DNA from 4 places in the Robertmurraya sp. FSL R5-0851 genome. Region 4 is predicted to be linked to each of the others. Evidence: riboswitches for the same ligand, from Rfam matches in the RefSeq annotation. Region 4 holds a riboswitch; each other region holds the start of a gene.
What was found. Region 4 has a riboswitch for cyclic di-GMP ahead of sinI (DNA-binding anti-repressor SinI). Riboswitches for the same ligand answer to the same signal wherever they lie in the genome.

Region 1 (8,190 bases), 3.0 Mb from region 4:
CAAATATTAAAATTGCTGTACGTACTGGAATTTCCACCCCAAACGATGCGGAAAAAGCAGCTTCTGATATGTTAGCAAAAAATCCAGATTTAGATGGTATTTTTGCTATTTGGGATGAACCCGCGGAAGGAGCACTAGCTGCAGCACGTAAAGCAGGGAAAACGGATATAGTCATTACGACCGTTGATTTGGGAAGTAATGCGGCATATCAAATTGCTTCTGGAGGAAATATTAAAGGTCTTGGAGCACAATTACCTTATGAAAATGGAGTGGCACAAGCAATTATTACGGGATATTCATTACTAGGTAAGGAAGTAGCTCCTTTCTATGTTGTACCAGCGATGAAAGTAACAAAAGAAAATATCCTAAAGGTGTGGAAACTGGCTTATCGTCAAGATCCTCCATATGCCATTCAAAAGTACTTTTAACTAGCTTGATTATACCGGTTACAAGAGTATCACCACCAATATTACCGTATAAAAAGGAGAGGCCGGATTCATGTTGAAACCTGCCTCTTTTTAGTAGAATTGACCTCTTATTTACGACCTCTTTTTCTCTCTGATTTCAGGCTTCATGAACAACTAATTCATAGAAACTGTTTTCACTAAAAACCTTCTACAAAATGCGGGCGGTGATAATGGTTTTTTTATTAAGCAGACCTGCCCCGTTTAGATATTCGTCTTACCATGGGAGTACAATAACTTCAACAAAAAGCCTCAATCCCTTCTGGGATCTTCGTACCCTGTAGTTGAATGGGTAATCGGAATATAAAAATCTGCTCTGGGTAAAGTAGCAATAGGACTGTTTGAAGGAGGCTATTTTTAATGGATACAGCCCTTATACTAGAATATCTATGGGTATTAATCGTATTAATTGGTTTAGAGGGTATTTTGGCTGCAGATAACGCATTGGTTATTGCAATAATGGTTAAACATTTGCCGGAGGAAAGGAGAAAAAAAGCACTCTTCTATGGACTTGCAGGTGCATTTATTTTCAGATTCGGTTCCCTTTTTATTATTTCTTTTTTAGTTGATGTGTGGCAGGTACAGGCAATCGGTGCCTTGTACTTATTGTTTATCTCTATTACCCACATTATTAAGAAATTTGTATTAAGAAAAGGAGAAAATAAGAAGACAGGTGTTGAAAAACAAGGATCCGGCTTTTGGATGACAGTATTGAAGGTAGAATTAGCCGATTTAGCATTCGCCGTGGATGCTATACTCGCTGCAGTTGCATTTGCTGTTGCATTGCCCGAGACTGGATTGCCCCAAATTGGTGGTTTAGATGGAGGACAATTTTTGGTTATACTAGCAGGCGGAATAATTGGACTTGTTATCATGCGTTTTGCAGCTAATTTCTTTGTTGGAATCTTGAACAAAAAGCCGGGTCTCGAAACCGCAGCATTTCTTATTGTAGGTTGGGTTGGTGTTAAATTAGCGGTATATACTTTGTCTCATCCTGACTTAGCATATTTACCTAAAGGATTCGCAAAATCTACTGAATGGAAACTAACATTTTGGGCAGTGTTGTTACTCATCGCTATACTAGGATGGTTTCTATCGAAGGAAAAAAAAGTTGAAGAAGAGACTTCTTAGAATTTTTCCGTTTTTAAAACATCTTGCTTTAAAATCACTCTTTAAGAGTGATTTTTTTATTAACACGAGAAGGAGATCTTATTACACATTGTTCTTGAAATGCCAATCATTCTCTTATTTATTTAATTACTAATAAACTAAATATATTAGGTTATTCTAACGGTATAATTGTCAAACAATAGGGAGGAACATAATTGGAGCGTTTACGTGAATTTGACAAGATTCTATACGGTAGAAAAGAGAATACCGATTCTTTAATTAATTATTGGATAGACTATTCCAACCCTTCTACGTGGCAGTTTTGGGTTTTGATTGCTGTTCTTTTAGTCCCATTGGTTATTCTTTACATTAAAATTGACCGAAGTAAAGTATTTCTAATAGGTTTTTATGGATATAACGTTCATGTTTTTTTTACATTTATCGATATATACGGTATAAATAGAGGATATTGGCATTACCCTTATCAGGTTATCCCTGCACTGCCGAGCGTCTCAATGGACACCTCCATCGTCCCTGTGGCTTTCATGCTCATATACCAATGGACATTAAACAATCATAAAAATTATTACCTATACGCTATAATAACAGCTGCTATATTTGCATTTATTTTAAAGCCAATTTTAGTAATTACTGGTCTTTTTAGAATGTACGGTGAAATTAATTATTTTCACTTATTTATTGGATACGTATTTGTACTTTTGATAGCAAAAGTGATAACCTGGTTATTTCATAAATTACATAAACCTAAATTCTCAACTCAGAATAGAGAATAAGAAAGGTATTCATAAAATATGGGTGCTTTTTCTTTATTTTTCACTTCATATACTGAATACGTAATTTTCTCGTACTTTACATTTATGCAGGTTTTTTGGGGTAAAAAACAATTCAACACCAAAACTTTAGGTCAAAATGCATATTTCTACTATTTTTCGACAAATTCTGATATAATTAAAGACCTAAATAGGCAAATTTTACGAAAGTAAAAGACGCAAAGCCACGGGCCTACAGCATTTTGCCACGGTAGCCGGGTTGCTGAGATTTATTGAGTCTCGTTATTTCATATTTTCCCTTTCTAATTTGCCTAACAAATGAAAGGAGTAAAAATTATGAACAAAACTGTACTTATTGCAGACGATTCTCGATTTATGAGAGACCTCCTCAAAAAACATCTTAAAGATAGTGATTTTAAAATAATTGCTGAAGCTTCAGATGGTTGCGAAGCTGTGTCTCTCTATAGAGATGTTTACCCTGATCTAGTGATAATGGACCTAAATATGCCCTGTAAAAATGGCATGAACGCATTAGAGAATATTAAAAATATGGACTCAAATGCTAAGGTAGTCATTTGTTCTGCTATGGGACAACAAAGAATAATCATCGAGGCACTGGGCCAAGGAGCAAAAGATTTTGTAGTTAAACCCTATTTTAATGAGTTAGTACCAACTCTTAAGAAATTAGTTTAAGTTCAATTCCTTAAGAGGGATGCTTTTTTGTTGGATTAAACTAGTTGCACAGTATATATGTCTTTAGTGCAAATCAAAATAGAGATCTTTTCAAAGTTCATTAAAAACTCGCTTGTTTTTATTTTTTCTCTTTTTGGAAATACTTCCTAAAAGGAGGTCGAATTATGTCGAAAGCACCTCTTATATAAGATCCGATTTGAAAATGAGTATGTAGTTCCCCACCTTCAAAATATAGATTTAACCTTCTTGATAAGGTGATTATTGATGTTGAAATACTTGCCTTTTCTTTCTCTGATAAAACCAGTTTACTAGCTAAAGATTTTAAATGATTATTAACAGGATTAACCGACATAATTTGCCTCCTCATGACAATATTCGCTAACTTTATTATATAATTTTTTCCAAGAATATAAAAATACACGAGAACCTCTATTCAAAAAAAGAAGAGAATCACCCTTCTCTCCTTATCCTGACATAAAACTCTTCAATTTCTACACTTTGACTTTATCCCAAAACACTAATACAAAGGCATCCTTAAGTGATTTCGTTATAAAACCTCTAATAAATTCCTTCAGTTAACATCCACTCCTATTTTGACATATCCCTAAATTCCTCTTTAAGCACCTATTTTTGCCGATTTTGATTCACTTTTGTGTAACGCTGTAAAAATATCCGATTTGTTTACTCAGCTACTAGTCCAGTAACATCTCGATCGTGCATATATTTATAGAACATGATTATATTTAGGTTAGGAAAGTGAAATAGTTGACACTAAAAGGACCACACATATCTAATATGTGTGGTCCAATTTTATTACCTTCTTCAACTAAAGGGGGCTTATCTACAGTATCAACGAAAAAAGGTTGATAGAATGCATCTTTTATCTTTATGTACATGTATGCAAAGATAAGTGGTTAAGGACTTGACGTGGAGCCTCTGTGGGCATGATTGGTCATGAAAGGCTGAAGCCGTTGTTTCATCTGGCATCCAAGCCTATCATACCCACCTCTCCACGTAAAGTCCTATCTTTGTGTACGTTGAATACTATAAATACTTACTGTTGATAATGCGTCTACAAAGATAGAAAACTGGCATTTTTGGTATCTTTACATACGTTAAATACTGTGAAAAATCATACTGTAGATAAGCCCCCTATAGTATAAGTGCATATGTTCATGTTCACAAACTTAGCTTTATTACAGGAATGCCCTCCTTTTTAAATCAGTTGCCAGTGACAACTATTAAGTGACCTGAACAAATATATTCCTTTTTTATTCCCCTTGTATTAAATACTTTAACATTGGAGGTGCAACTAAAGTCGTAAATATTATTACAATAATAATTGAAGTGAAGTATTATGGTTGTAACAGAGCTTCTTGTAGTCCAGTTGCTGCAATAATTATAGCAACTTCTCCTCTTGATACCATCCCAGCCCCTATAATAAACGATGTGGGTGAAGAAAAGCCTGTGAACTTCGCTCCTAATGCACCACCTAACAATTTCGTGAGGACCGCGTTTTTAATAAAATAAAGTTTTTTAATTGAATAATCAATTTCATAATTCACTACGAACATTAACAAATTTATTATCTGTCATTCAATTTCCGCTACAATCTTATTAAAGGCAAAGTGCTACCATGTAACCACTTTGTGTACCTCCAATCTTCTCCACAAGTTCTAGAAAAAATAACTATATTTTTTTGCGATAAAAATACGATTCATGAAAAGATTGTCATTTTAACTATTCTATGGTTTACTAATACGTAGTTTTATAGAATGTCTTCATTAGGTGCCTAAGTATAGGAGAATAGGGAAGTTTAAAACAACGCGGAGCCCGCCACTGTAGTCGAGGAGCTGCTGCAATGCCACTGGGAAACTGGGAAGGCGCAGCATGTGATGAATCGGAGTCAGGAGACCTGCCTAAGAGAAGTTCTACAATGTGGTTATGGCAAGACCTCAGCTTATTTAAGCTGGGTTTTTTTTGTATGGTCGGGAATTACCATTAAAGGAGGAAGTAAGTTAATTATGAAAAAATTAAAGGAAACAATTAGTTTAATTGATGGTTTGAACACAAAAGCTCAGGAACAAATGGAACAACATTTAAACTCACTAACTAAACCATTCGGAAGTTTAGGCTTGTTAGAATCACTAGCGATTAAAATAGCAGGTATAACTGGAAATGCACAACCTAATATTGACCCAGCAATGGTAGTGTTAATGGCGTCAGACCATGGTGTAACTGCAGAAGGAGTTTCAGCTTATCCATCAGAAGTTACTCAGCAAATGGTTAGAAATTTTATTACAGGTGGAGCAGCGATCAATGTTTTATCCCGAGCTTCAAATGCCTCAGTTCAGGTTGTTGATATAGGTATTAATGGAGAGTTGCAACTTCCAGGTTTAATCAACAGAAAAATACGCTTTGGAACAAATAACATGGTGCAAGGACCAGCTATGGAAAGGACAGAAGCAGTTTCGGCGATAGAAGTAGGAATTGAGGTAGCACAGTCAGCTATACAGAAAGGTGCGAGACTTTTAGCACTTGGAGAAATGGGAATCGGAAATACCACAGCAAGTAGTGCGATGGTCGCCGTACTCGGGCAGTTATCTGTTGATCAAGTCGTTGGGTTTGGAACAGGAATAAATACAGATGAAAAAGTAAAAAAAGCCAACGTTATTAAAAGATCAATTGAAATAAATCAACCCAATCCAGCTGATCCGATTGACGTTTTGGCAAAAGTCGGGGGATTAGAAATAGCAGGACTTGCTGGGATTGTGTTGGGTGCTGCAGCAGCACGAGTCCCTGTTTTAATAGATGGCTTCATCACAGCTGTGGCTGCGTTGACAGCGGTTCGAATGACTCCCGCATGTGTGCATTATCTTATTGCATCACATCAATCAGTGGAACCGGGTCATATCTTTGTAAATAAACTTTTAGGATTACAGCCACTTGTTAATCTAAACCTTCGTCTTGGAGAAGGAAGTGGGACGGCAATTGCACTTCCCATTGTGAGATCAGCTATTAAAATTGCAAATGAAATGTCTACATTCGAGCAAGCAGGCGTTTCTGGTTCAACTGATGGTTCGGTAAAAGGTACAGCAGAAGTAGCGAAGACATCTGAAATATTACCTACAGAACCTACATTGCAAATAGCAACTCTTCATGAGTTTGATGTGCAACAAAAACAAGGTGTCTATAATGCAATTTATAGCCGAAGGGATATTCGTTCATTTATAAAGCAACCAATTGAGGAGGAAAAACTGTACAGAATCTTAAAAGCAGCACACCATGCACCCTCAGTTGGCTTTATGCAACCGTGGAATTTCATTGCGGTTCGCTCAGACGAAATTAAACAGCAATTACATGACGTTGTTTCTAAAGAAATACAAGTAGCAGGAAAATATTTTGAAGATGATCGGTCTTTGTTGTATCCTAAGCTAAAACTTGAAGGTATTCTTGAGGCACCTGTTACGATTTGTTTTACGTGTGACCCGACAAGGAACGGGGATCATGTACTGGGACGCAATACGATACCAGAAACAGATGCCTATTCGGTAGTATGTGCTATGCAGAACTTATGGTTAGCTGCTCGGGCTGAAGGGCTTGGAGTTGGATGGGTTTCCTTTTATAAGAAACAAGACATACGAAAAATACTTAATATTCCGCCACATATCGAGCCTATCGGTTTGATGTCAGTTGGGTATACACATCAGTTTCAAGAACAACCTGTATTAGAGACAGTCGGATGGGGAAAACGAATACCAATAGACAATTTAATTTATACTGACAATTGGGGAAGCAATAAAACTAAATAGTTAAGTGACCATTATTTAGCTGGATTTGATAGAGTTATAAACGAAACGAGTCCTTCTTCATTAGAAGAACCGTTTCTAAATCTTTTATTAACATATGTTTCCCATATTGTTCTTACTAACCATAATGAATAATAAAGTTATTTCATTAAATGTCCCGATTACGGAAAACTGTCTTATTGAAAATCAATCAAATTTATATATGTTGATATAAATATAATAAACAGAACTTTCATAAAACCGGAAGTTCTGTTTGGTTTTATTGTCTTATTGAAACAGATAGGTAAGGGTTTGAGAGAATCGTTCCCTTTTCCCCCTGTTCACACCGTACGTGCGACTTTCACCGTATACGGCGTTCCAACTAATCCAATTCATTCAATTCTATGTACTCAAGTGAAATTAGTTTAATCTCAATCAAATCGTATAGTTTTTACATAAACTTCTGAGTTCATTTACTTTTCCCTTTTGTTTGCTGTTCAGTTGTAAATCATCAAGAATAGAATTAATTTTATTAATATCTTTCAGATGTACGAGCCTGTGAAGAGTTTCATGTAGATCTATCAAGTTTGAATAACGGTCATCTTACATACCTAAACTCACTAATAATATCAGTTAACCAATTTTCCATAGTCATCCCCTTCGATTTCTTATTAGAAAAGCATCCTTGTTCTAAACTGCTTCTTTAGCTTAATAGTGCTCAGCATTTTCGAATTGTTCATCAAAGTCTCATTTTTCTTTGTTTTAGAATAGCAATAATTTTTATAGGAAAAACTTCCCTAAAAGGGATGACATTTAAGAAAGAAAAAATCATTGAAATATCTTCTTGGATAATAATGTTTATGTTGTTAATCAAATTTGTACCGAAGAAAAAAATACGTGAAGCACATGTAGTTTTCCTGTTTACACAGGTAGTCACCTGGTTAATGGGGGCACTTGTTGTTGAAAAAGGTAATATAAAATATCCCATCAGAACCTTCTTCAAAAAAACAATAAAAAGCAATTTTACTTTTGAATATTTTATTTTTCCTGCATGGAATGTATTGTTCAACATTCTTTATCCTGAAAACAAAAATACTTATATCAAGGCATTATATTATTTGTTGCATACCACTAGTGTTGCATTAATTTAATTTCACTATTAAAAATACTCAAAATGTTCAACTTTATTATATTGTGCAAAGAAAAAGTCCTTTATAATGGATAAGTCAGGTGGTAACCCGTCCAAATCCACTAAAAAGGACACATCTCATGGACAAGATTACACGAAAAACTTCATTTGGACAATGGTTTTCACCAATTAATATTCAATTATTTGAAGAACAG
Region 2 (8,190 bases), 3.6 Mb from region 4:
GTAACGGTTAATATTTTCATTGAAGGATTAGCAAGTGTATTCCCGCCAGCTTTTTTGTTCATCACCGTGGGGATTCTTTTATTCATGATGATTATTAGGAAAGTAAACCCAAGAGTGATCATGTATGTAATGATCACCTGTACATATATCTACTTTTATTATCTTTTGACTGATTCTCCGTACCTAGTCAATTACTTATTTATGTGGTTGGGGCTTCCTCTAAGTGCTATCTATCAAAGCTATCGAGTGGTGTTATTAGCTTTTACAGGCTCGATGATAATAAACTATTACTCTTTCTTTTACTTACATGAGGAAATATTCCCGAATGTAGTAAAGGGGGATTTTGTCTATCTTGTTTTGTTTGGAGTATTTTCTACGGCTTTTCTTTTAACGTTCATTCATATGACTCTCCGGCTATGGAAGGAAACAAAAGAGGCAAATGATAAGCTTCAGGTAATAGCCTATCATGATCCATTGACTGGGGCAGCCAATCGGTTATTGCTTAAAAAGGAGTTTGACCAACTTAAGAATACGAAAGTGGATTCCATCTCATTATTATTCCTGGATATGAATCGGTTTAAATACATAAATGACACATATGGCCATGATGTAGGGGATCAATTACTAGCGAAGGTTGTATCAAGGGTAAGGGGAGAGCTTAAGGATTCAGATTTACTCTGTCGATTGGGTGGAGATGAGTTTGTAATCTTATTATCGAATATAGACCACAAAGAGTTAGAAGGGTTATTGGCACGAATTCAGTCCTCAATTGGTCAGCCGCTGAGCATCAATAATCATACGATACAAGTTTCTGCAAGTATTGGTTCTTCCTATACAACAGAAGTATCCAGTGTTGATTTAGATATTTTGATAAAGGAAGCGGATGAAGATATGTACATGGAAAAGAGAAAGGGGACGCGGGGACAGGCACTGTGACCCAATTTAGTTTAGAGAGGAGGGACAATGGACCTGTCCCTCCGTCACATCGAAGTGAGGAGATTTATATGAAGAGCATACGTATACCGTACTATTATGTATTTATTGCAATCGTTATTGCAGTTGCTGCTTTTATTTCAGTGGAAATTTATCCATTCCAATCAACGGCTAATTTATTGGTCTTTATTGTTACCATAATGTCTCTCGTAATCTCTTTTATCGCATTTATCATTGCGATGAAAACCTATATATCTATTGATAGTGTAAATGTGATTTCTCAGATGGAGGGAAATGTATTAGAAAACGAGAATTATGTGGCATCTCTAACTAGTCTTTTAAAGGAATACAATATGGAGGATTCCAAACAAGTTGGGGCAAAGATTTTTCGAAGCTTAACTACTCGTTTTTCAAAGGAATCCAAGACTGCCATTGAATTTGCCTCAAATTTACAGTACTTCATTGATTTAATTGTCTTTTTTCCTTCTCTATTTCAGTCATCTGATGAGAATAAAGAAGAAAATGTAAAGAATATGGAGAAGATCCTGCAGCTTATTGATAAAAGGAAAGAGGCTTTGCTTTCGATAAGTACGGGGAATATGATATTAATTGAAGAAACCGTCAAGCTCATTAAATATGTTATCAGTTATCAACAACTCATTCATTCAAAAGAGTATAACGTGACCTCCTCCTTGCTAGAGGTGAGGGGCACGATGCTAAAGAACTCAGTGACTCAAACGGTTTATTATAATTATTTAGGTTTGTTTTATAATAAGAAAGCAATGTATGTCCTTCGCAAACGACTAGGTTATGAGAATGAAGACTTCTTTGAAATAGATATATTAAAGGATATTCACCAGCGAATCCATACATTAGAAGGAGAAGAAATAGAGCTCTACACGATGTATCTAATAGAGTCCAAAAAGGCCTTTCAGAAAGCATTAGAAAGCTGTAAAGAGGATGTCATGTGGGAAGGATTTATTAAGTATAATGATGCAAGGTCCACTTTCTTTCTTCAGCTTATTCAAATGGACTATAAAGGAACTGACTGGTTACCTTTGATGAATGAAGCCATTATTGCAAGGAGCCGTCTCAATATATTAATAGGTGATATCCTAGACCAAGATAGAAAGAGTCATCTTCAAGAATCGTTTATCTACCAAGAGTATTTAGCACGGTTGGTGAAGATCAATCTTCAACTTGCCCAAGGAGAGGATATTACAGATACTACGCAAAGGGTGAAGCATGAAGCCCCATTGTATAAAGGATTAGAAAATGAACGACACATCAAGACTGTCTATACGAAGAACTTTGATAAGATTAGAAACTATCAAATACTAATAGAAGGCTATTTAAATAGAATTAGGTAAGGTTATTGGGACATAGGGACAGGCACTTTGTCCCTTTTCGAATTACTCCTATGTAAAGAGAGGCTATTCATATGTTTTTTTCAAAGAAATGTTACTTCTGCAAAAGGAAAACGAGACAATACACGAAATATCTAGTCTCTACAAAGAAAATCTATTGTTGTTCGTTATGTAAAGAATATGCAGAAAGAAGAGCTTTTAAACGAGTATGATTGATGATTGTGCATAGAAAAGGTCAACCCAAAAACAGGTTGACCTACCGTTATGTAACTCATTAAGAATTCAATCAAACGTTTGATTGAAAATCATTTTATTTTTTCCGCTTTTTAGGATTACTCCCTGGCTTTCTCTTATTTGGATCCAGTATCATCAACATAGATCTGGGATTTTTCCCCATTTCGGTTGTTATGTTTCTGAGCTGCATGGCATTTTGGAGCTTGGTGTTAAAGGCTAAGATCGAGCAATGGATAATGAAAGTGGTACCATTTGTGAATTCTATGTATGTTTTCTTCTTGTAACTTAGGGTACGAACAATATGTACAGGGTTAAACCAAATCGTGTCGTCATTCTTAGCTGATTTGTCAGAGAATAAGCAAATACCTTGTAACGGGTTAATCATTACAGGTGGCATATGGATTTCACCACCAAGAATCCATTTAGCTGAAGACATAGCTCCCTTTAAATCATAGCCTATACATTTAATGCTATTCTCTAGTATATGGAGAGGGGAATCATCTACGAAAAAGGTCTTTTCCAGTTCTTTAACGATAGTACATTGCTTTCCATTACGATCATAAACACCATAGATGTAAAGAGTATTCGAATTAATAATATAGCATTCTAATAATACCAAAATCCTCAGCTCCCTCAGCTTTCAAATAATTTACGGTTAACGTACCCCCCTACCTGTTCTTAACCATACCTCCTTTACATTTAGAATCTTCCCCTTGTATGTGATTATATGAAAAAAGAACTAGAATTAAATACCTGTTGTCAGGATCTCTTACAAGACAAATTTGTGAACCATGGGGACAGGTCCATTGTCCCGCTAGTGAGTAGAGTTTGGGAGCTTTGACTAGGTTAGTGTGTGAGTAGTAATCGAGGCTTTTGTGATAATAATCACCTCCCTACCCACAAGTGGGTAGGGAGGTATTGAAAGTAAATATTTATCATATAAAGGGAGGGGTGAACAATATTTAAGTCATTCAATTAGCTATTCTCTACCCTTTAAAGGATTAAAGTTCTTACTTTTTTCATTAATGATTATGGTTATAACTTTGTAGGTAAAGCATTAAGAAAGAGTTGGGACAAGGAACCTGTCCCTCAGTCTCTTTCTCGCTCCTGATCGCCAGAGCTTAACGGCTGATAGTGAAACGTCCTCGATTGTGGCAATCTCTTTAACTGTAAAGCCATAGATCACGGTGTACATAAGCCATTTTTTCTCTTTTTCTGTTAATCCGTCACAATCAAGTTCTTCCCATTCAAATGGAAGTTTACAGGATAAGTCAGGGATTAAGTCCCAATTTTCATCATCTACGCTTACATTATGTTCATCATACTTGTTTCTCTTGGTCATCTCCGTTTGGAGGTGGCCTTTAATATAGGAATATGCAAAAGAGGAAAAAGCGCCACGTTCTTGATCATACCGTTCAGCTGCTTGCCAAAGTGCAATTAATCCTGTTTGGAAGAACTCTTCTCTGTTTTTATAGATTCCTAGTGTCAAAATAATTTTGTGAATCATAGGCTCATATTGTTTTACGATTTCATTAAACTGTTCCACAAGCCTTCCCTTTCAGGAAGCGCGCTACCATTTGTATTCCCGGGTACACTCACAATAATGGAAGGTAAGACCTTTGTTCCAATCACGGAAAATGGGGTTGGTTAGTAAAAAGAGTGTTGAAATATCAGATTTCGAAGAGGAAATAAAGATAAACGGAATAAATGTGCTCTAAATTTATAAAACTAGGGAAAAAGGGGAACATGGGGACAGGTAATGTGACCCTAGAGGTGTAGCGAGGCGTAGGATACTATAACATGGCTTAACCCCGTGTAATAATATTTCATAAAAATATAGGTACAAGGGACCTTTCCCTATGAAAAAGCCTTGCCTAGTGGTTAAATTATCCTATAATAGTCTTGTAACCATAAATCGTACGATAATGGCAAAACCATTGAAAGATGGTGACGCAAAACTATAGGGGCTAAGATCATTTTAAGTGATTATGCTTGCCAGTTTCCGAATACGGACTCTTACGATTTATAGAAAATCTAAAGGAGAGTTTTATGGGACTAAATAGTCGGATAGTAAAAATAAAAATGAAATGGCACACCGCAAGACTATATTATTATATGTGTTTAGTAGACTGCTGTTTGGATGCAGGCATACAGGGGGAAATAGAGGGAAAGATTATGTATCATAGAGAGAAATTAAACGATTCGATTAGGATCTAGCGAGAAAACCAGAGGACAGGAACTGTGTCCCATTACTTTGGATTAGACCAATTGACCAAGAACGAATCAATTGCTTTTCATAGAAATGCCATTTTAGCTAAAGGAAGCGAAGTTTCCAAAGGGGTATTAGTTTCATAGTAGAGCTGGACAAAAAAATTCAATCAAACATTTGATTGAATTTTTACTTTTTATTCAACGGTTCATTCATCGAAAGTGAACCAGTTTCATAAGGCTATGGGTTTTCGTACATCACCATAGCCAAAGGCTTAATAAGTTACTCTCTCCTAAACCACGGTAAATAATAATATTCCATATAGAACTTGCGATTAATAGAAGGCCAGTTACATCAAGAAGATTCTTTGACTTAGTTAAAATATTGGGAAGTTTGTCATGGTAATATTTTTGTTTAAGTCTATTAAGGTTTTTATCTTCATCAAAATTTTCATCACCATTTGCCATTGCTCTATTATAGTCCCTACTCATTTGAAACATGATCTTTGGAAAAGCCTTTAAAAAAGTAATTAACATTATTACATACATCATAGAAATAATCGCTGATAATATTAATTGAATTATTATAATAATGATAGATTCCTGAGAGTGAATGTAGTTTACGAGCCCCAATTCTAAAGAAATAAAGGGTAGTGTCAATAATGTAACGCCTCCCTTAATGACATAGGAAAAAATAGTAAATAAAAGTTCTAGCATGTTAATTCTCCTTCTTTTAATTCATGTACAATAAATCACCCTTCTTATATTACCAACAATTAACTATTTTCTCCATATTAATCTAGGTAAAATATACCTAATAAATTAAAAGTTTATTTTCCATATCTATTACAAAGTGGCTGGAAAAACCCTTTATGTGGCCATTTTCAGAATACGGACTCTACGAATTATATTTATTCCCCTGAAGATTAGTCTTTCTAGTATTGAATCTTAGTTAATGCATGGTAAAATAATCCTATAACTTTAAGACTATACGATAATGGCAAACCTATTGAAAGGTAGGGACGCAAAACTACGGGCCTAAAGCACAAGCTATGGTAGCCGAGTCACCGAAGTAGATGGAGATAGCATTCTGGGGATCCACCTATTTAGGTGGATCTTTTAATTTTTTAGGAGGGTGAATGATGGGATTTTTAAGAGATTTAGGTAAGTTTTCAGGAAAAGCAGCTGGTTTCGTTGTTGGAGGAGCCGTTAATGTAGTTGGTGATGTGACGGGAAGTAAGTTTATTAAGGAAGTTGGAGATGGAGTAAAGAAGGCGTCTGAATTTGCAGGAGACACTTTAGGGCAAGTCGCTGATGGAGCGTGGAATACTACTACTGGAATGATTCAAAAGGATGATCGAAAAGTAGAACAAGGTTTAAATGATATAGGTAACTCTGTGTCACGTACAGCAAAGGGAGTATATGAGACAGCAAAGGGAACGTACCACAATGGCAAAGATGTCTATGAAGGCTTCAAATATAATGACGATGAAAAAATTAAAAGTGGTGTGAAGAATATAGCAAAAACTGTTGCTGTTGGAGCACTAGCTGTAGGAGTCGTAGATTTGGTGGATGGTGTAGATGTTGGTGATCCAACTGGTAACCAGCAAAACCTCGCTGATGATAGTGTGGATACAAATAGTGTAGCCAGTCATACCGGGGGAATGCAAGCGGCTTCTGGTGTAGAAACATCGGAAGACCTAGGAGTTCATCACGTGAATCCTCATGAGGTAAGTGGATATACACGTACGGATGGTACATACGTGGAAGGATACTACAGGGATGGAGATGGCAATCCAAATACACAATTAACGGAGCAACAAGGTGGCGGATACCTAAGAACAAACGCTGATGGAAATGTTCAGAACAATTTAAATTCATGATATTGGGAAATGGGGACAGGTAAACTGTCCCTTTATTTGCTACGTAGGAATAGGCAAAGTTGAAACATAGCTGTTAAATTGGGACAAAGAACCTGTCCCCTTGAAATATAGAAATAATAGATTACCTGCAGGATTATAGAATCACGAGTGGAATATTTAAGTGTAAGTATTTCGCCCCCTAAGTAACTCCCTTATACGTATCTCCTACCATAAAATTCATTTAGTATCATTAATCAAAATTCCTACACCCAAAACAAAAACTCATTAAAAACAAAACTGTATGCCGAGGTGAGTATTATTTGCCAAGGAAAGCTAGGAAGAAAAGCAGAAATGGGGTATATCATATTATCCTTAGAGGAATTAACAAACAAATTATTTTTGAGGAGGATGATGATAAGAGAAGATTTCTGGAGACGCTAGGCAGATTTAAGAAGCAATGTAATATTAAGCTGTATGGTTATTGTTTAATGGATAATCATGTGCATCTGTTAGTGAAGGAAGTAGAAGTGACCATTTCAGAGTTTATAAAAAGAATTTGTTCAAGCTATGTATATTGGTACAACATGAAATATGATCGGTGTGGTCATTTGTTTCAAGATCGTTTCAAGAGTGAAGTGGTTGAAACTAGGGCTTACTTTTTTACAGTTCTCAGATATATTCACCAAAATCCTTTAAAAGCAGGTCTTGCAGGCAATGTGTTTGATAGTAAATGGACAAGTATAGGTGAGTATTTGTATCAATCGACCATCGTAGATACAAAATTTGTACTGAGTCTCTTTTCGGAAGATAGAGAACAAGCGGTCCAGTTAATCACTAGTTACATGAATGAAACAAATGATGACATTTGCATGGAAGAATTAATGAGAGTAAGATTGTCAGACCACGACGTAATCGAGTATTTACGAACATTAGGAATTACTAACAATAGCACGATGCAACAAATGAGTAAGGGCGAAAGAGATACTGTTTTAACTATGTTAATGAAATTAAATGGAGTATCAATTAGGCAAATTTCTAGAATCACGGGATTTTCTAAAAGTGTGGTTCAGCGTGCGAGTGACCGGGGCTAGGGGAGCTGGCTTAGGGGACAGGTACCATGTCCCACAAAAAGCAGAAGGGTAAACAAGCCATAATGTTACGAGGGAATCAAAAAGAGGGACGGATCTAAGTCCCTTTCTCTTCTAATGGGACAACTGACCTGTCCCTATGTCTCACCATCTTCCTTGCAACCATATAAATGACTACAAAAATAAAGCAACCAGCCGCATCAACCAGTACATCAAGCATCCGCCCGCTTCTTCCTAATAAGAAGTATTGGTAAACTTCATCCAGGATTCCGACACATATCGTTAAGATGGTAGCAAAGAACCCATTTACTAGTAGGTTTTTCCACTTTCCTACTCTAAAGAGGGAAATAGCTATTAATCCATAGAAGAAAAAGTGTCCGGTTTTTCTAATAGCTAAGTAAGGGAAATCTTCTTTGATGGAGTATTTATGATAGAAAGAGCCACTTGTTTCTAGTAGAAACAAAGGAGATACTTGTTTTTTGTATATCTGATTAATGG
Region 3 (8,190 bases), 1.8 Mb from region 4:
AGGACTGTATAAGGGAATTATAATTGAAAGCTATGGAAACGGTGGGGTTCCATTCGAGGAAAGAAGCTTGCTACCAAAGATTAAAGAATTGACTGAAGCAGGTGTTGCAGTTCTCATTTCGACACAGTGTCTAGAAGAAGGTGGAGATCTGTATTTATATGAAGTCGGACGGAAAGTAAGTCAGTACAATGTGATCGTCTCCGGAGATATGAATAAAGAAGCAATCGTACCGAAGCTAATGTGGGCTTTAGGTCAAACGGACGATCTGTCTCAGGTGAAAGAAATGATGGAAACACCGATTTCGTATGATCTATCCGTTGAATGGGGTCAAGAAGAGTGAGACAAGCCTATCATTTATTTCTTTTACATGTAGGGATTGCCCTAGTAGCGATTAATATTCACTTTTTTCTAGCACCTAATCAATTTGCTGCCGGAGGATTAGGTGGTTTGACGATTGTGATGCATCACTTTTTTCCTAACGTTTCGATTGGTTTACTAATGTTATGTTTTAATGTAGTTTTGTTTGGATTAGGTTTCATGTTTCTCGGTTTTAGCTTTGGTCTAAAGACGATTTACTCTAGCTTTATGTTATCGTTTATGGTTTGGTTGTTTGGGGAAGTTGCTCCGATGGCTGAACCTCTAAGTGAAGATAAACTGATTCAACTGATGGTCGGTGTATTAATTGCTGCACTGGGATTGGTCATCGTGATGAAAGAGGGAGCTTCAACCGGAGGAATGGACCTGATCGGCATGATATTAAATAAGTATTTTTCAATTGATATAGGTAAAGCTGTGTTGTTTTCCGATATGATTATCGTACTGCTGTCGATTGTTGCGTTTGGTGTGGAAAATGGGTTATATGCACTATTTGGAATTGTGTTAAGAGGGGTCGTTATTGACTATTTAATTCAACAGTTTAGTTTAACGAAGGAAGTTGTCATTATTAGCTATAAATGCGATTTAATTAAGAACTTTATTATTGAAAATCTAGGCCGCAGTGCTACCGTGCATGAAGCCAAAGGAGCCTTTAGCAACGAGCAAAAGGAAGTCATAACAATCGTCCTAAAACGAAGCGAGTTTCATTCGTTGAAAAAATATATTAATGAAATCGACAAACGAGCTTTTATTAGTGTACATAATATGAGTGAGGTCGTCGGAAATGGATTTAAGAGTATGGTTTAGGTGGAAAAATCTCGTGTTACATTTCTGAAATATATGTAATATACAAAAAAGCAATCATTATTTTCTTAAGTAAACCTGGTAATTACACCCATCATATTAGTGGATAAAGCCCGGTCTATCAATATATTGTGTCAATAAAATTTATTTGTCCAATAATTGGAACATGCACGGGTATATTACATCTGGTAACCTTCTTGGTATCGACAACAAGGAGGTATTTTTTATGAAAAACATTCTAAAAAAACTACTTGTTCTCTCTACTCTATCGTTCACATTGGTTGGGTTCGAAACTACTTCGAGCGCAGCTGAACAAACTCTTTCAGTGAAAAGTGGAGAAACATCTTGGAAAGTAGTAAGCAAAACGGATAACTCTGCTCTAGAATTAATAAAAGAGAATCATGATAAATTTCCAACATTATATGAAAAGGAAATTGATGTTACAGATCAGGAAAAGGAATTGATGGCCCGACTCGTAAGCGCGGAAGCAAAAGGAGAGCCGTACGAAGGGAAAGTGGCTGTGGCAGAAGTTATTATTAACCGAGTAGAGCATGAAGAATTCCCTGACACAGTAAAAGAAGTTGTATATGAGCAGGTATCTGGTACGTATGCATTTTCTCCTGTTCAAAATGGAGAGATTAACAAGCCAGCGGATGTGGAATCAGTGGAAGCGGTAGAAGAGGCTCTAGTTGACAAAGAGAATGATTCAGAGGCTATATATTTTTATAATCCGGAAATCGCAACGGACACATGGATTTTATCAAGACAAGTGATAGAAACAATTGGAAACCATCGATTTGCGATTTAAAAACCAGGGAAAAAAAACCATGGTTTTTCTATTGAATAATGTATTGCTTTAATGCTTGTTGTAAAGTTCCTAATGTTTTTGTCTTCATAAAGAAGGAGGAAATATCTAAATGAATCATCTTTTTAACCACTTCGGCACGTAAACCAGTAATAATCGAATGGCAACCCATCATGGAAGTACCATCGATGATTTTCATGAGATGATCGATCACGTCGGGTTCCATATTGCCAATTCCTGATAAATCAATAATTAACGTTTGAATTCGTAGTCTTCCAATTTCTGTGAGAACCTTTTCTTCAAGTATGGCCGTTCGGAAGGAGTCTACGGTCCCAATTAAAGGCAAAATACATACAGAAGAAGTGATTGGAATAATAGGTACTGATAGATTTTCAACTAGTTGTCTTTGTGCAACAATTAGGGCATCTTTGTAATTTGAATAACTGATAAAGAAAGTATTCAAAAACTGGTCGACACGGTTATTAATTTGTAGCTCGAGATGAAAGAAGTCATCCAAATCATATTTGTTGGAAAGATTGTTAAACGATTGAATAAATCTCCAAAGTGTACGCCTTATCGCTTGAACCCACTCCAGTTTGAAGGATAATTCAATTGAATGGGTTGCCCAGACAATTCCCTCCTGCTTGGCAAAAGCTTTCAGTGCATCTTCATTACCATCAATAATGTCAATGACCAGCTTTTGAGCATTCGAGACTAAGTTGATATTACCGATCCTTAGTATTTCATCGATCCGATCTTTTACATTTACAGCCTCTAGAAGAAGTGAGTTCTTAAATTTATCTTTATTTTCTTCAATAAAGTATTTTAAGTCAAAAGAAGCTTGATATGTAAGTTCCATAAGATGTTCCCCCTTTTACATTTCCCCAAGAACTGATACCCGTAAAATGTATTTGATAAACATGTTTTTACAATAAATATTAATTATATATTTAATGAGGAAAAAGAACGATTTTTTAATTAAAAAAACAGTGACTTTTATCATAGTTATCGACTATTTTCGACAAATCTTCTATAATATGTTTGCTAAAATATAAAATAAAATTGAAAAAGGCAAACTCATTGAAAGGTGGGGACGCAAAGCTACAGGTCTAAGGTTCAAAAGGAACTAGGATGGCTGAGTTGCCAAGGGAATAATCGGAAGACCTATATCCCTTTTGGTATAGGTCTTTTCTGTATTTCTTTAAATTTATTGGCCATACACCTTTAACATTACAATAGAAATATAACAGAAGAGAAGAAGGTCATGTCATGAGCAACCAAAAATTCGATTTATTGGAGAAAGTGTTTCATACAAGTAATGATTACTTAATTGTAAAAGATGTTAATGGAAGATGGATCGAAGCAAATAAAAAGACCCTGCAATTATTTGATATTGAGGAAGGGGCATATAAGGGAAAAACGGATGAACAACTTGCACAGAAATACAAAAAGTTTGAGAACTATGGTCCTATTTGTGTTCATTCAGACAATCAAGCGTGGGTAAGTAAAACAGAATTTCAATTAAAAGAATCGTTTCGTATGGATGGGAATGACTATACATTTCATGTTAGAAAGATTCCACTTTATGATGAGAACGGTTATGCAGATAGTTTAGTCGTAGTAGGTAGAAATATTACGGAGCAAGAAAAATACCAAGCCATTAGTGATAAACAGTATAAAGCCTTACAAATGATTGCGTCAGGTGAACCATTAATTGATGTTTTTCGAAATATTGTGAATGCTGTGGAGGTACTATCTAGTAACAGTATTTGCTCGATAATGTTTTATGAAGAGAGTGAGAATTGGTTACGTAACGGATATTCACATAGCTTTCCAGATGGATTTTTAAAGAAAATCGACCGGTTTCCAGTTGGTTTGAACTATGCATCTTGTGGACATGCTGCTTTCACGAAAGAGATAGCAATTGTCTCGGATATTGAAACTGACCCATCTTGGTCTAATTGGAAAACGATCCCTTTGAGCTATCAATTGCATTCTTGTTGGTCGATTCCCATTCTGTCGTCAAAAGGAGAATTATTCGGTACATTTGCGATCTATCATCCTGAAGTAAGAAAACCAAAGTCGTATGAAATCGAATTACTTAAAGTATTTAGTTATTTAACTGGATTAGCGATTGAAAGGGATAATCAGGTAAAAGAAATCCAATACTTGGCATCTCATGACACATTAACAAATCTCCCGAATATCCGATTTTTAAAGGATGTTATTGATCGTTTAATTAGTAGACAAGATGAGTTTGCGATTTTGTTTATTGATTTAGACCGATTTAAGCCTATTAATGATACCTTCGGACACGCGGTAGGAGATCAGGTGTTAAGTGAAGTAGCAAGGCGGATAAACTCAAATATCCCGAAGAAAGGGATCGTCACCCGTATGGGTGGTGATGAATTTGTCATCCTTTTAAGAAAAATGAAAATTGAGAAACAACCAAAAGCAGTGGCAGAAAAAATATTACAAGAAATAAAAGAACCGATAATAATAAATGACAGAGAGTTTTACGTATCAGCTAGTATTGGGATCAGTATGTACCCATTTCATGGTCATACAGGGGACATATTAATTAGAAATGCAGATGTTGCGATGTATAGTGTAAAAGGCGAGGATGGACAATCCATCCAAATGTTCAATGATTCCCTCACGAAGCACGGTACAGAATTATTTATGTTACAAGGAGAACTTCGTGAAGCAATCAAGCAAGAGCAATTTTTTATACAATATCAACCGAAAATTCAATTGGCAACAGGTAAATTTACTGGTCTAGAAGCACTCATCAGATGGAAGCATCCACTGAAGGGGAACATCAGTCCTGACACATTTATCCCATTAGCAGAGGAAAGTGGATTTATTGATGCGTTAGGAGAATGGGTTCTCCGGGAAGTATGTTTACAGGTAAAGAAGTGGAGGGAGACAAACCTAGCACATTTACCTGTTGCAGTAAATGTGTCTGTGAGACAATTTGTTTTAAATGATATCCCCAGTTTAGTGGAAGATATTCTAGCAGAATATGATCTACCATCCGAATCAATTGAGATTGAAATTACAGAAAGTGTGCTAAGTAAGCATGAATATTTAATTCAAAATGCAGTTAGCAAGCTTCAAGAAATTGGAGTGAAAGTGTCAATTGATGATTTTGGGACAGGATATGCTTCAATGACGTATTTAAAACAATTTCGTGCAAATAAAATCAAAATTGATCGTTCTTTTATCAGCTCTCTTCCACATGATGTAAATGAAGCAGCCATCGTTTCTGCGGTTATTACATTAGCGCGTGATTTACATATGGATGTTATTGCAGAGGGCATTGAGACGAAGGAACAACTCGACTTTTTATTAGAAAAAGGCTGTTCTGAAGGCCAAGGGTACTATTTCAGTCGTCCGGTATCTTCAAATGAAATCGAGGAACTATTTGAAAGAGTAAATAAATTTAAAAGGGAGTGAAAACTTTGAAAGTTGGATTGATCGGCTTAGGAAATATGGGTTTACCGATGGCTGAAAATCTTTTGAAAAATGGCTATGAATTAGTAGTATACAATCGGACGAAAAGTAAATGCCATGACCTAACCACAAAAGGAGCCATTATAGCTAACACTCCTGCTGAAGCAGCAAGACAAACGAATATCGTACTTACTATTCTTTCTGACGATACAGCATTGGAGAACGTTGTGTTTGGTGAGGAAGGAATACTTGCGGGGTTACAACCAGGAGGCATTCATGTGTCTATCAGTACCATCAGTGTGTACTTGGCAAAAAAACTAACGGTTGACCATGAAAATGCCAGTCAACATTTTATTTCTTCCACCGTTTTAGGTCGTCCTGAGGCAGCGGCAGCAGCTGCTTTACGCTTTATAGTTGCAGGTCCAGAAGAGGCAAGGAAGAAAGTAAAACCCATCCTTCAATCGTTAGGGCAAGATGTTTTTATTGTTGGTGAACAAGGGTATTTATCAAATGTGGCTAAACTAGGAAACAACTTCTTACTTGTTTCCATGCTAGAGTCCTTATCAGAGATCTTGGTTATGGTAGAGAAACATGGAGTTGAACCAAAGCAGTTTTTAGAAATTATTAATTCTCTGTTTGCATCTCCAGTTTATAATACTTATGGAAAAATGATGACAAATGAACAGTTTGATCCTGCTGGCTTTAAGCTAAAGCTAGGATTAAAGGATGTGAACCTAATGATTGATGCAGCGAATGAGGTATCCACCCTGTTGCCAATTGCTAATCTCGCGCAATCTCACTACAGTTATGCGATCGAAAAAGGCTGGGGAGATTTAGATTGGTCAGCGATCATGAAGGTACTAAAGGAGATCAATTAAGTAGAGTCAATAGGCTCTACTTTTAATTTGTGGAGGAAAATAAGAGTCGGGGTTAGGCAAAATGTTGACCAAAAAGCTTGTCATCATTTAGAAATATACCTGTAATATCCCTCGAATCAAGAAAAAAATGAAGAGACATTGCTGGAAATTTGATCCTTTTCAAAGCTTATGAACCGTTGATGCTATTGCTATTGGGAAAATTAACTAATTGAAGGGAAATTTTGGTTCATGAAACGGTATGTTACATCTGGTAATCTACTAGTTGTTCGAGAAAACAGCAATTGGAGGTACAAACTATGAAAATGGTAAAAAAATTACTAGTGATCTCAACTCTATCATTTACATTGGTTGGATTCGGATCAGCAGCAGGTGCTGCAACTCAATCACATGTAGTACAAAAAGGAGATACGTTCTGGAATATCGGGTCAAAGTATGGTGTATCTGTATTAAATTTAATGAAGCAAAATAACAAAACGACATCACTATTATATCCAGGTGAAAAGCTAGTGATTCCTGCAACTAATTTGTCAGCAGCTGATAAGGATTTATTAGCGAGACTAGTAAGTGCGGAAGCTAAAGGGGAGTCTTACGCAGGGAAAGTAGCTGTTGCGACAGTGATTTTAAATCGTGTGAATCACCCAGATTTTCCTAATACAGTAAGTGAAGTCATTTATCAAATCGACCAAGGTTATTATGCATTTACACCTGTTAAAAATGGAACTATTAACCAGTCAGCAGATGAAGAATCAAAGCGTGCAGTTGACGAGGCGCTAGCGTTCCAAGGGCAAGGACAAGGTTCATTATACTTTTACAATCCACAAACAGCCGCAAGCGACTGGGTGTTCTCTCGTGAAACCACGATTACAATTGGAAACCATAGATTTGCGAAATAAATAATAGCAAGAGGGAATGTCCCTCTTGCATACATAACATTTCTACCCATAAATAGCCATTTGATCTCATCATTCGCTGTATTATGTAAAAGATAACGTATTGTGTTCAAATAAATAAGGCAGGAACTAATTCCTGCCTTATGGTGTTACTTTTGTTTTTTCTGTTGGGCCTTCATTTTATTACTTGTTAACTCAGCTGCGTATTCCTCTTGTGACATTCCTCGTTTTGCGCTTTCAGACTCAATCTTTCTAGTCTTGTTATCATTACGATTTGGCATAGTAACACCTCCCTTTAAACAAAGATATTTTGTACAAAGTTTACACTTCTATTCAAAGGAGAATACGTATGAAAAAAATAAGTAAACTAAAACCGTATTGCCAAACAAAGATAAGGAAGGTGAGACAAGATGGCGAAAAATAAAAACAATCAATTTAAGAATAATAAAAATGCTTTACCTAAAGCGGATGTAGAATTTTCGTCTGAAAATGGGTTAGAAAGAAAAGCGTTGAAGGCATTGAAGAAAGTAAATAAGTAAAAATGGAAAAGTCGAATTCCGTTATTTTAGGGAATTCGACTTTTCCAATTAGTAGAGACTCATCCAACTATTTCTTATAAACTATAAGAAATAGCATCAGGAGGAGTTTTCATGTTTGAAGCAATTATTCATGGGTTTATTTTAGCATTTGGATTAATCTTGCCTTTAGGAGTTCAAAATGTTTTTGTATTTAACCAAGGCGCGACACAAGCTCGATTTTTAGGGGCATTACCGGTGATTATTACTGCGGCTATTTGTGACACATTACTTATTTCCCTAGCCGTCTTAGGAGTCTCGGTGGTGGTTCTTGACTATGATTGGTTAAGAATGCTTTTGCTTTTTGCAGGCATCCTCTTTCTCATTTATATGGGATTTGTTACTTGGAATAGTAAACCAGCTATGAATGAAGGGGAGAGTGGAATATCTTTTTCACCGAAAAAACA
Region 4 (8,190 bases):
AGGTTGTGGTACTTCCGGTTTACACATTCGATCCATTAAAATCCCAGCAAAGAGAATGCATGCAATTGGAATGGTGAAATTCAAGATGTGAACAACGGTCATGGAAATACCTCCTTCACACATGGTTGAATCTACTTTAATTATAGTGTTTATTCATAAAAATGGCAAATAAAATTCAAAAAATATACAAATTTAACAATTGACAACAATCAGGAATTAAGCATTTAGAAATATTTTTCCAGATAATGAGAATAATAAGGGTGGCAAATGGATAAACAAAAGTTTATAATGAAAACAAATGTATATATTGTCATGAGGTGAAGTATGAGTGATAAGGAAGCAACGATACTTGGACTGATTAAAAGAGATCCATTTATATCTCAAAATGAGTTGGCGGAAAGGACGGGCTTATCTCGTTCGGCTGTTGCTGGTTATATTTCTTCTCTTACAAAGCAAGGAAAACTATTAGGTCGGGCATATGTATTGCCTAATAAAAAACAGGTGATCTGTATTGGCGGAGCTAATGTGGATAGGAAAATGCAAGCGATTGATAAGCTTCAGTTAGGAACATCCAATCCTGCTAGTACTAGTAATTCTTGTGGCGGGGTGGCAAGGAACATTGCTGAAAACTTGGGAAGACTAGGATTCGATGTTTCTCTTATGACCGTTGTAGGCGACGATCATGAAGGCAAATGGCTACTGGACTACACCAGGTCTTACGTAGATATAGAGCCTTCAAAAATTCTTCCTAATGAAGCAACGGGGACGTATACGGCTGTTTTGGATGTAGATGGCGAAATGGCGGTTGCTTTAGCAGATATGAGCATATATGATTCTGTCGATCTAGATTTTGTTGAAAAGCGCTGGGGCTTTCTTGCATCAACAGAGCTTGTCATGATTGATACAAACTTCCCTTCTGACGTACTTGCTAAAGTGATTGATCGCTGTAGGGAAGAAGCGATTCCACTTGTCATTACCCCAGTTTCAGCTCCAAAAATTAAAAAGCTGCCACAAAATCTTGATGGCGTGGCTTGGCTGATCGCGAATAAGGATGAAGCTGAGGCTTTATCAGGGAAACCAATCAAAGACGAAGGTGACTTTTTTAAAGCGGCAGAAGTGATTATGAAAAAGGGCGTTGAACGAGTGGTTATTTCACGCGGGGATAAAGGACTTATTTACTTTACAAAAGCGAATGAAGCGGGTGTCTTGTTGCCGCCAAAGGTTGATGTGGTTGATGTAACGGGGGCTGGAGATGCATTGGTTGCAGGAATCGTCTATGCCTATTTACGTGACTTAAAAACCGAAGATGCGTGCAAAATTGGAATGGCTTGTTCCATGCTAACATTAGCAACGGAAGAAACGGTGAACCCGTCATTGAATCATCAGCAGCTACAAGAAGCTTTTCAACATAATTTTCACTAAGGAGCAATCAAACATGGAAAAATACTTAGAATACTCACAAGAAGTGTTAGAAGCGAAAAAAAATAATGTACCAGTCGTGGCATTAGAATCAACGATCATTTCTCACGGAATGCCGTACCCACAAAATGTACAAACGGCAAAGGAAGTAGAAGACATTATTCGTAAAAATGGTGCCGTACCAGCAACGATAGCTATTTTAGACGGAAAAATAAAAATCGGTTTATCAGACGAAGAGTTAGAACTGCTTGCTACTCGAAATGATATTGAAAAGGCGAGCCGTAGAGATTTACCATACCTAGTGGCGACAAAGAAAAATGGAGCTACAACGGTAGCGGCCACGATGATCTGTGCAGAACTTGCTGGGATCGAAGTATTTGTAACCGGTGGAATTGGTGGAGTTCACCGTGAAGCTGAAGTAACAATGGATGTGTCAGCTGATCTTCAAGAGCTTGCTCAAACCAATGTGGCTGTTGTGTGTGCAGGAGCAAAATCGATTCTTGATATTGGTTTAACACTTGAATACTTAGAAACGCATGGGGTGCCCGTCGTTGGATTTGGTACAGAAGTTCTTCCGTCTTTTTATACAAGAACAAGTCCTTTCCAAGTGAACGTTCAAGTGGAAGATGAAAAAGAAGCAGCAAGCATGATTCATACAAAGTGGGAGCTAGGATTGAAGGGTGGAGTGGTTATTGCGAACCCAATCCCAGAAACAGATGCTCTTGAAGAGGAATTTATCAACGGTGTAATTGAATCGGCATTAAAAGAAGCAAAGGAAAATGAGATTGCAGGTAAAAATGTTACTCCATTCCTTTTAGCAAAGGTGAAAGAACTTACAGAAGGAAGAAGCTTGGAAGCTAATATAGCATTGGTGAAAAATAATGCTGATGTTGGATCAAAAATAGCTGTTCAACTTAACACTTTATCTTAAAAATTATCATGAAGGAGTCAGTCTAATAAGGACTGATTCCTTTTTTTATGCATAAAAATAGAAATAGTTTTACAATAGGTCGATCTGTACATTGTTACGAACGAGTTGTTCTTAAAAAAAATTGTAAAAGTAAGATATAAGGAGAATGGAGATGAAAATGAAAGAAAATCGTTCATTATAACGAAAAAATGGTCACTTTAGGGTGTTTAGTTTTAACTGTACTTGCGTCTAAAATAAAAGTAAGTAATTCTTTATATAGAACAAAAAATAACAGAATAACAAACGAAAACTATTAGAATAGTAGGTGGCAGGAATGTACCGGAAAAACTGTGACAAATGCTATCGCCCTTCTTACAGCAGTTCGGAAGCAGGGGAGTGGATCTGTCCTATATGTGGTCATAACCTAACAAAGTTACCATTTTTTGACGCAATTACACTTGAAAGGGTACATGTAAATATCATACCAATCCAAAGAAAATTGAAAGCCTATGAGAAACAAAAACTAGGAATAAAGACTTAATTAACAAAAGTCAGAAAATTTTAAAAATGATTTCGACAGTGGGCGACAGGAAGACTTATGATTTTTGTGCAAATTTTTATAAATGTAAAAAAATGTATGTACCCTTTGGTGTTCAATTGTTCTTTATGGAGGTCTTTGTCGAATACTGTTGCTAAAAAGTTGGGATAGTTTTTAAGTGTATGACAAATTTTTACACAATTTACTAAAATCGAGTAGTAAAATGATTGATAAGTGAATCACATTAGGAGAATAAAACGCAGAAAAAGGCAAACCTTCTGAAAAGGGGGGACGCAAAGTCGCAGGTCTAAGGTAGTTGGAAGTTTTTTGCTAAGACGGCTGGACTGCCTGGAATACGATTGTATTTTAGGGGGAGATTGAGGAATGTTGGAAACGAGTGAAGTGACATTAGAAGAGCTAGACTATGAGTGGATGATGTTAATCATTGAAGCAAAAAAGTTGGGCCTGGAGAAAGAAGAGATTAGAAGATTTTTAGATGAGACTGAAATCAAAAGATAAAAAGAAACTCAGTGTTGTTTCATACATATAATGAAAGTATTTCTGTTAAGGATGGACCGGATAGGAATGCTTTTTGTTTTGTAATAGGCAGTTTTCATAAAGATTGTTGTTAAAATCTAAAAGCCGATTTTAACGTGGAAATAGCTATTTTTATTAAAATTATGCTACAAAGTCACTAGTGTTGCACTAATTAAATTTCAATATTAAAAATACCCATAATCTTCACTATTTTCGTTTTGTGCAAAGAAAAAGTCCTTTATAATGGAAAAGTCAGGTGGTAACCCGTCCAAATCCACTAATAAAGGACATCTCACATGGACAAGATTACACGAAAAAATTCATTTGGACAATGGTTTTCACCAATTAATTCTCATTTATTTGAGGAGCAAGTGAAAACATTGAAATTAGATTTCTATACGAAAAAATTAACGACTGAATCGTTCCTAAAATTATTCCTGTTTGCACAATTACAGGAAGTTGAGAGTCTTCATGCACTAAGTGATAGTCTTTTCAATGACCAACTTCAAAAGGAGATCAACCTTGATTCTATTAGTATTTCTCAGTTATCACGTCGATTAAATGGGTTGAATCCTGACCTTTTCCAAAGGCTATTTCTCGATTTAGTATCACAAATTCATGCTAAAACACACTATACAAAACTGGTCATGCCGTTAAAAATCATCGATTCAAGCACATTGCCACTGAATTTGACCAATCATCGTTGGGCTAAATTCCGCAAAACAAAGGCCGGTGTGAAACTGCATCTACGCCTTGTGTTTATGGAAAAAGGGATTTCCTATCCTGAAAAAGCGATCATGACAACGGCAAAGGAACATGATCGCAATCAGCTTGAAATCATGGTGGATGACAAAGAATGCATGTATGTGTTTGACCGTGGATACTTAGACTACGAACGCTTTGATCGAATGACCGATGATGGTTTCTTTTTCCTCACCAGATTGCGAAAAAATGCCGTCATCAGGGAAGTTTGTGATTTTAAACTCCCAGAAGGAACGACTGTTTTGTCGGATCAAATGGTGATCATTGGTACGATTCAAAATCGAGCTGAAAACTACTTTCGCCTTTTAAAAGTCATGGATTCAAAAGGGAACCTACTTCACTTAATCACGAATCGCTTTGATTTGAGTGCCGAAGAAATTTCTGAAATGTATAAATCTCGTTGGGCGATTGAGTTATTTTTTAAATGGATTAAGCAACATCTCAACATAAAGAAATTCTACGGACAAAGTGACTGGGCCATTCAGAATCAAGTTTTTATTGCGCTGATTGTATTTTGCTTACATGTTCTAGCACAAATTGAAACAAAAAGTAAGCGAAAAACCTTACAAATAAGCCGTTATTTAAGGGCAGCCTTATGGAAACCAGCACACATCTGGCTTCGAAAAATTGAAGGCAAAGCTATCCCTTAATAAACTAATTGTCGTTGTCACACAGGTCTAATTGTAAATAAATTTCCAAATGGATGGAGCCACCTTTAATTAGGGATTTACCTTTTTGGCTCCAAACCGGAAGAACAATTAAACTGAAAATTAAGACACTATTTATGCAACGCTAGTGCTACAAAGTATAAAAAAAGAGCCAAAAAAAGACAAAATCACCTGGATTTTGTCTTTTTTGCATTAGCTATTATTTGATTGGTTACTTCTCCATTTATTAAACTCAAGAAATTCTTTAAATTGATCCTTCGAAACCCCGGAGTTCATAGCCTCTTTCACAAGCTTCATCCAGTCAGAATCTAGTTCGTCTTTATTTGGGTGCTCATGTATAAGATGATCAACTGGTACATGAAGGACAGCTGAAATTTTCTCAAGAAATTGGATAGACGGATTCGTTTGTAAATTTCTTTCTAATGAACTTAAGTATGATTTCGCGACACCAGCTTGTTCTGCTAGCTCAGACATGGACATTTTCTTCTCAAGACGAAGTTTTTTAACACGATCTCCAATCATCTAGATCACTCACCTATCTCTCTGTATGAATTCATAATAGCAAAAAAAATTGGGTAGTTCCATATTCAGAACGAAAATAGTAGATTCCGTTCTTAAAATTTCTTTAGTTAGTCACAAATGGAAGGTAATTACGGTTCTGGTAATTAAAAACGGATTAACCACTTTTAATACTTCTATGTAGCATTATACACAATACAGTCCGCAATGAAAGTGTTAATTGTGGGCATAAATAAAAAATTTCCACTGTCCACCCCAGACGTACAAAACCGCCCCATCTGTCCACGAACGGTGACAGACACCACAAAAAGACAGAATGGTCCATTTTGTCCACGAAGGGTGTCTGACACCCTTTTATACCCGGGAATGGGGGGGGTGAAACCTGTTTTTTTTGTTCGACAAATTCTTTTTTTGTGTTTGTTGGTATTAAAGGGGGGAAGGGAATTCAATCAAACGTTTGATTGACTATTGTTTGAGGATATCTAACAAAATTAGACATAGGAATGCTTTGCTAATATAGACCAATAGAGAGTACAATAAAGACTATACATTATTGGGATTTGGGGGAAGGTGAGATAAATGATTGTTTTAAAATCACCTCGTGAGATTGAGGCAATGAAAAAAGCAGGGGAGCTTCTGGCTGCTTGTCATAAAGAAATTAAAAAAATAATCAAACCAGGAATAACCACTTGGGAAATTGACCAGTTTGTTGATACATATTTAGCCCGGCATGGTGCTATTGCTCAGCAAAAGGGTTACAGAGGTTACGAGTATGCAACATGTGCAAGCATTAATGATGAGATTTGCCACGGCTTTCCAAGAAAAGAACCACTAAATACAGGGGACATTGTCACGATAGATATGGTTGTTAATGTGAATGGTGCCTTAGCAGACTCTGCGTGGACGTATATGGTGGGAGAAGCTTCCGAAGAAACAAAACGTTTGGTAGAGGTAACAAAAACGAGCTTGTACAAAGGAATTGAAGCAGCCGTTATAGGAAATCGAATCGGAGATATCGGACATGCCATCCAAACCTATGTGGAAGGAGAGGGATTCTCGGTCGTAAGAAACTTTATTGGCCATGGAATTGGCACCTCCATTCATGAAAAGCCGGATGTTCCGCACTTTGGACTACCAGGAAAAGGTCCACGCATAAAAGAAGGAATGGTATTTACGATCGAACCGATGGTGAATGTCGGAAGTTACGAAACCAAAATGGATTCCAATGGTTGGACCGCTCGTACCATTGATGGGGAAAACTCGGCTCAATTTGAGCACACAATCGCCATCACGAAGAATGGTCCGATCATTTTAACCGACCAAGGAGAATAATCAATCACTATCAACACAAAACTATATGAATTTAGATGGAGGAAGTCCCATGACAGAAAATCATGAAACAGAAAAAAAGAAAATTAGCTTACAAGAAGCGATTAAGCAACAACTAGAAAAAAAGAAAAATCAGCAAGCAGGAGGAAAAGCTAGCGCCAACGGTCCTGCGACCACAAAGAAAATGAAAAGCCAGCAAACCAAAAAGGTGAGCAATCAACGCCGTAAGATGGGCGTATAAGGGCATATGATCAAAAATAGGGAACAACACATAACTAGTGCTGTTCCCTTATTGTTTTAAAAACTTTTATTCCTCATCTTGTACTTCGCCATCGCCAATCTCATCTTCTCCTGGTGCGTCGTCACAAGCAACAACAGACGTAACTAGAAAACCAGCAAGTAAAATCATAAGAAGTTTACGTACCATTCGGACATTCCTCCTTTCGATGATAAAATCACTCAATCATATTATTTGAAGGGTCCATCCAAACTATTCCTCTATCAATCCTATAGATGAAATGAAACTTAGGAGTAAAGGACAATAGTAATGCTATCGAACAATTTGTATACTAAGGGTAATAATGATTGTAGAAGGAGTAAGCATGAGATTAATTCGAATTGATGAATATGAGCCACGTACCATGCAGTTGGCGAAACCGGTATTTGATCGGCAAAAAAGGGTGCTTCTTGCAGCCGGCCGCTCAATCCATCCATCCTACCTGAAAAAGTTAATCGATCTTGATATTCGATATTTATTTATAGAGGACGCAGAGTCATTCGGAATTTCGTTGGAGGAGATGCTCGATGTACCCACATGGGTGGATGCAGTAGATGTACTCCAAGCGGTTTATAAAGCGGTAGAGAAAAAGGAAGAACTTCCGATTAGACCCATTCAACAGCTCGCGATAAAGCTGGTGGAGGAAGTAAACAAAAGAAAGGCTATTCTTTTAATACCTGCCTCATCATTAGCGGAAGAGCTACGAGAATACGCCCATTCGGTTAATGTCACACTTCTTGCATTACAAATTGCGAAAAAATATCACATTTCCCAAATGCAAATTCGTGATTTAGCTGTCGGAGCCTTGGTTCATGACATAGGAAAAGTTCTAACTCCTCTGAAGGATGATCATCCAAGAGTAGGGTTTGAATATTTACGAAAGACGAGAGAAGTGAGTTTGCTCTCTGCTCATGTTGCTTATCAGCACCACGAGGCCTTTGATGGTAGTGGCGTACCTAGAGGGTTACGTGAAAAAGAAATACATGAATTTGCTCAAATCTGCAGCATTGCAAATTTTTACGAAAATGCATTATCTAAAAAGGGAATTCCTCCTCATGAGGTAATGGAGTATGTGATGACAAAGAGTGGAACGCTTTTTAGCACAGACTTGGTAAAGCTGTTTGTCCAAGAGGTACCACACTTTATTCCAGGAACGAAGGTCATTCTCAATAATGGGCGCCAAGCGATTGTCACGAAAGTGAGAGGTAATCTTCAAAGACCGTTCGTGCGA

Region 1: linked by a shared signal. The riboswitch ahead of MKX65_RS18920 (response regulator) and the one ahead of sinI (DNA-binding anti-repressor SinI) in region 4 are both predicted to bind cyclic di-GMP.
Region 2: linked by a shared signal. The riboswitch ahead of MKX65_RS22190 (hypothetical protein) and the one ahead of sinI (DNA-binding anti-repressor SinI) in region 4 are both predicted to bind cyclic di-GMP.
Region 3: linked by a shared signal. The riboswitch ahead of MKX65_RS12845 (EAL domain-containing protein) and the one ahead of sinI (DNA-binding anti-repressor SinI) in region 4 are both predicted to bind cyclic di-GMP.

Annotation. Positions count from the first base shown of each region.
Region 1 is NZ_JBBOOE010000001.1:3,673,698-3,681,887, forward strand. It holds gene MKX65_RS18905 (substrate-binding domain-containing protein) at 1-428, shown strand, start outside; gene MKX65_RS18910 (TerC family protein) at 825-1,595, shown strand; gene MKX65_RS18915 (CBO0543 family protein) at 1,790-2,368, shown strand; cyclic di-GMP riboswitch class I at 2,549-2,632, shown strand; gene MKX65_RS18920 (response regulator) at 2,702-3,058, shown strand; gene MKX65_RS27140 (SMODS domain-containing nucleotidyltransferase) at 3,177-3,425, opposite strand; partial or broken gene MKX65_RS18925 (cation:proton antiporter domain-containing protein) at 4,330-4,572, opposite strand; cobalamin riboswitch at 4,828-4,995, shown strand; gene cobT (nicotinate-nucleotide--dimethylbenzimidazole phosphoribosyltransferase) at 5,083-6,870, shown strand; gene MKX65_RS18935 (CBO0543 family protein) at 7,653-7,997, shown strand; gene MKX65_RS18940 (IS4 family transposase) at 8,116-8,190, shown strand, end outside.
Region 2 is NZ_JBBOOE010000001.1:4,337,514-4,345,703, reverse strand. It holds gene MKX65_RS22220 (hypothetical protein) at 1-65, opposite strand, end outside; gene MKX65_RS22215 (GGDEF domain-containing protein) at 85-936, shown strand; gene MKX65_RS22210 (hypothetical protein) at 1,005-2,303, shown strand; gene MKX65_RS22205 (competence protein ComK) at 2,611-3,153, opposite strand; gene MKX65_RS22200 (sigma-70 family RNA polymerase sigma factor) at 3,592-4,080, opposite strand; cyclic di-GMP riboswitch class I at 4,452-4,541, shown strand; gene MKX65_RS22195 (hypothetical protein) at 5,001-5,459, opposite strand; cyclic di-GMP riboswitch class I at 5,732-5,814, shown strand; gene MKX65_RS22190 (hypothetical protein) at 5,885-6,625, shown strand; gene MKX65_RS22185 (transposase) at 6,925-7,695, shown strand; gene MKX65_RS22180 (VanZ family protein) at 7,790-8,190, opposite strand, start outside.
Region 3 is NZ_JBBOOE010000001.1:2,520,337-2,528,526, reverse strand. It holds gene MKX65_RS12865 (asparaginase) at 1-340, shown strand, start outside; gene MKX65_RS12860 (YitT family protein) at 337-1,182, shown strand; gene MKX65_RS12855 (cell wall hydrolase) at 1,406-1,987, shown strand; gene MKX65_RS12850 (STAS domain-containing protein) at 2,016-2,843, opposite strand; cyclic di-GMP riboswitch class I at 3,045-3,132, shown strand; gene MKX65_RS12845 (EAL domain-containing protein) at 3,254-5,443, shown strand; gene MKX65_RS12840 (NAD(P)-binding domain-containing protein) at 5,449-6,318, shown strand; gene MKX65_RS12835 (cell wall hydrolase) at 6,615-7,211, shown strand; gene MKX65_RS12830 (hypothetical protein) at 7,358-7,489, opposite strand; gene MKX65_RS12825 (hypothetical protein) at 7,619-7,747, shown strand; gene MKX65_RS12820 (LysE family transporter) at 7,859-8,190, shown strand, end outside.
Region 4 is NZ_JBBOOE010000001.1:722,718-730,907, forward strand. It holds gene MKX65_RS03820 (PfkB family carbohydrate kinase) at 325-1,422, shown strand; gene MKX65_RS03825 (pseudouridine-5'-phosphate glycosidase) at 1,436-2,350, shown strand; cyclic di-GMP riboswitch class I at 3,126-3,219, shown strand; gene sinI (DNA-binding anti-repressor SinI) at 3,252-3,386, shown strand; gene MKX65_RS03835 (IS4 family transposase) at 3,701-4,816, shown strand; gene MKX65_RS03840 (helix-turn-helix domain-containing protein) at 5,027-5,356, opposite strand; gene map (type I methionyl aminopeptidase) at 5,933-6,685, shown strand; gene MKX65_RS03850 (hypothetical protein) at 6,735-6,923, shown strand; gene MKX65_RS03855 (HD domain-containing protein) at 7,285-8,190, shown strand, end outside.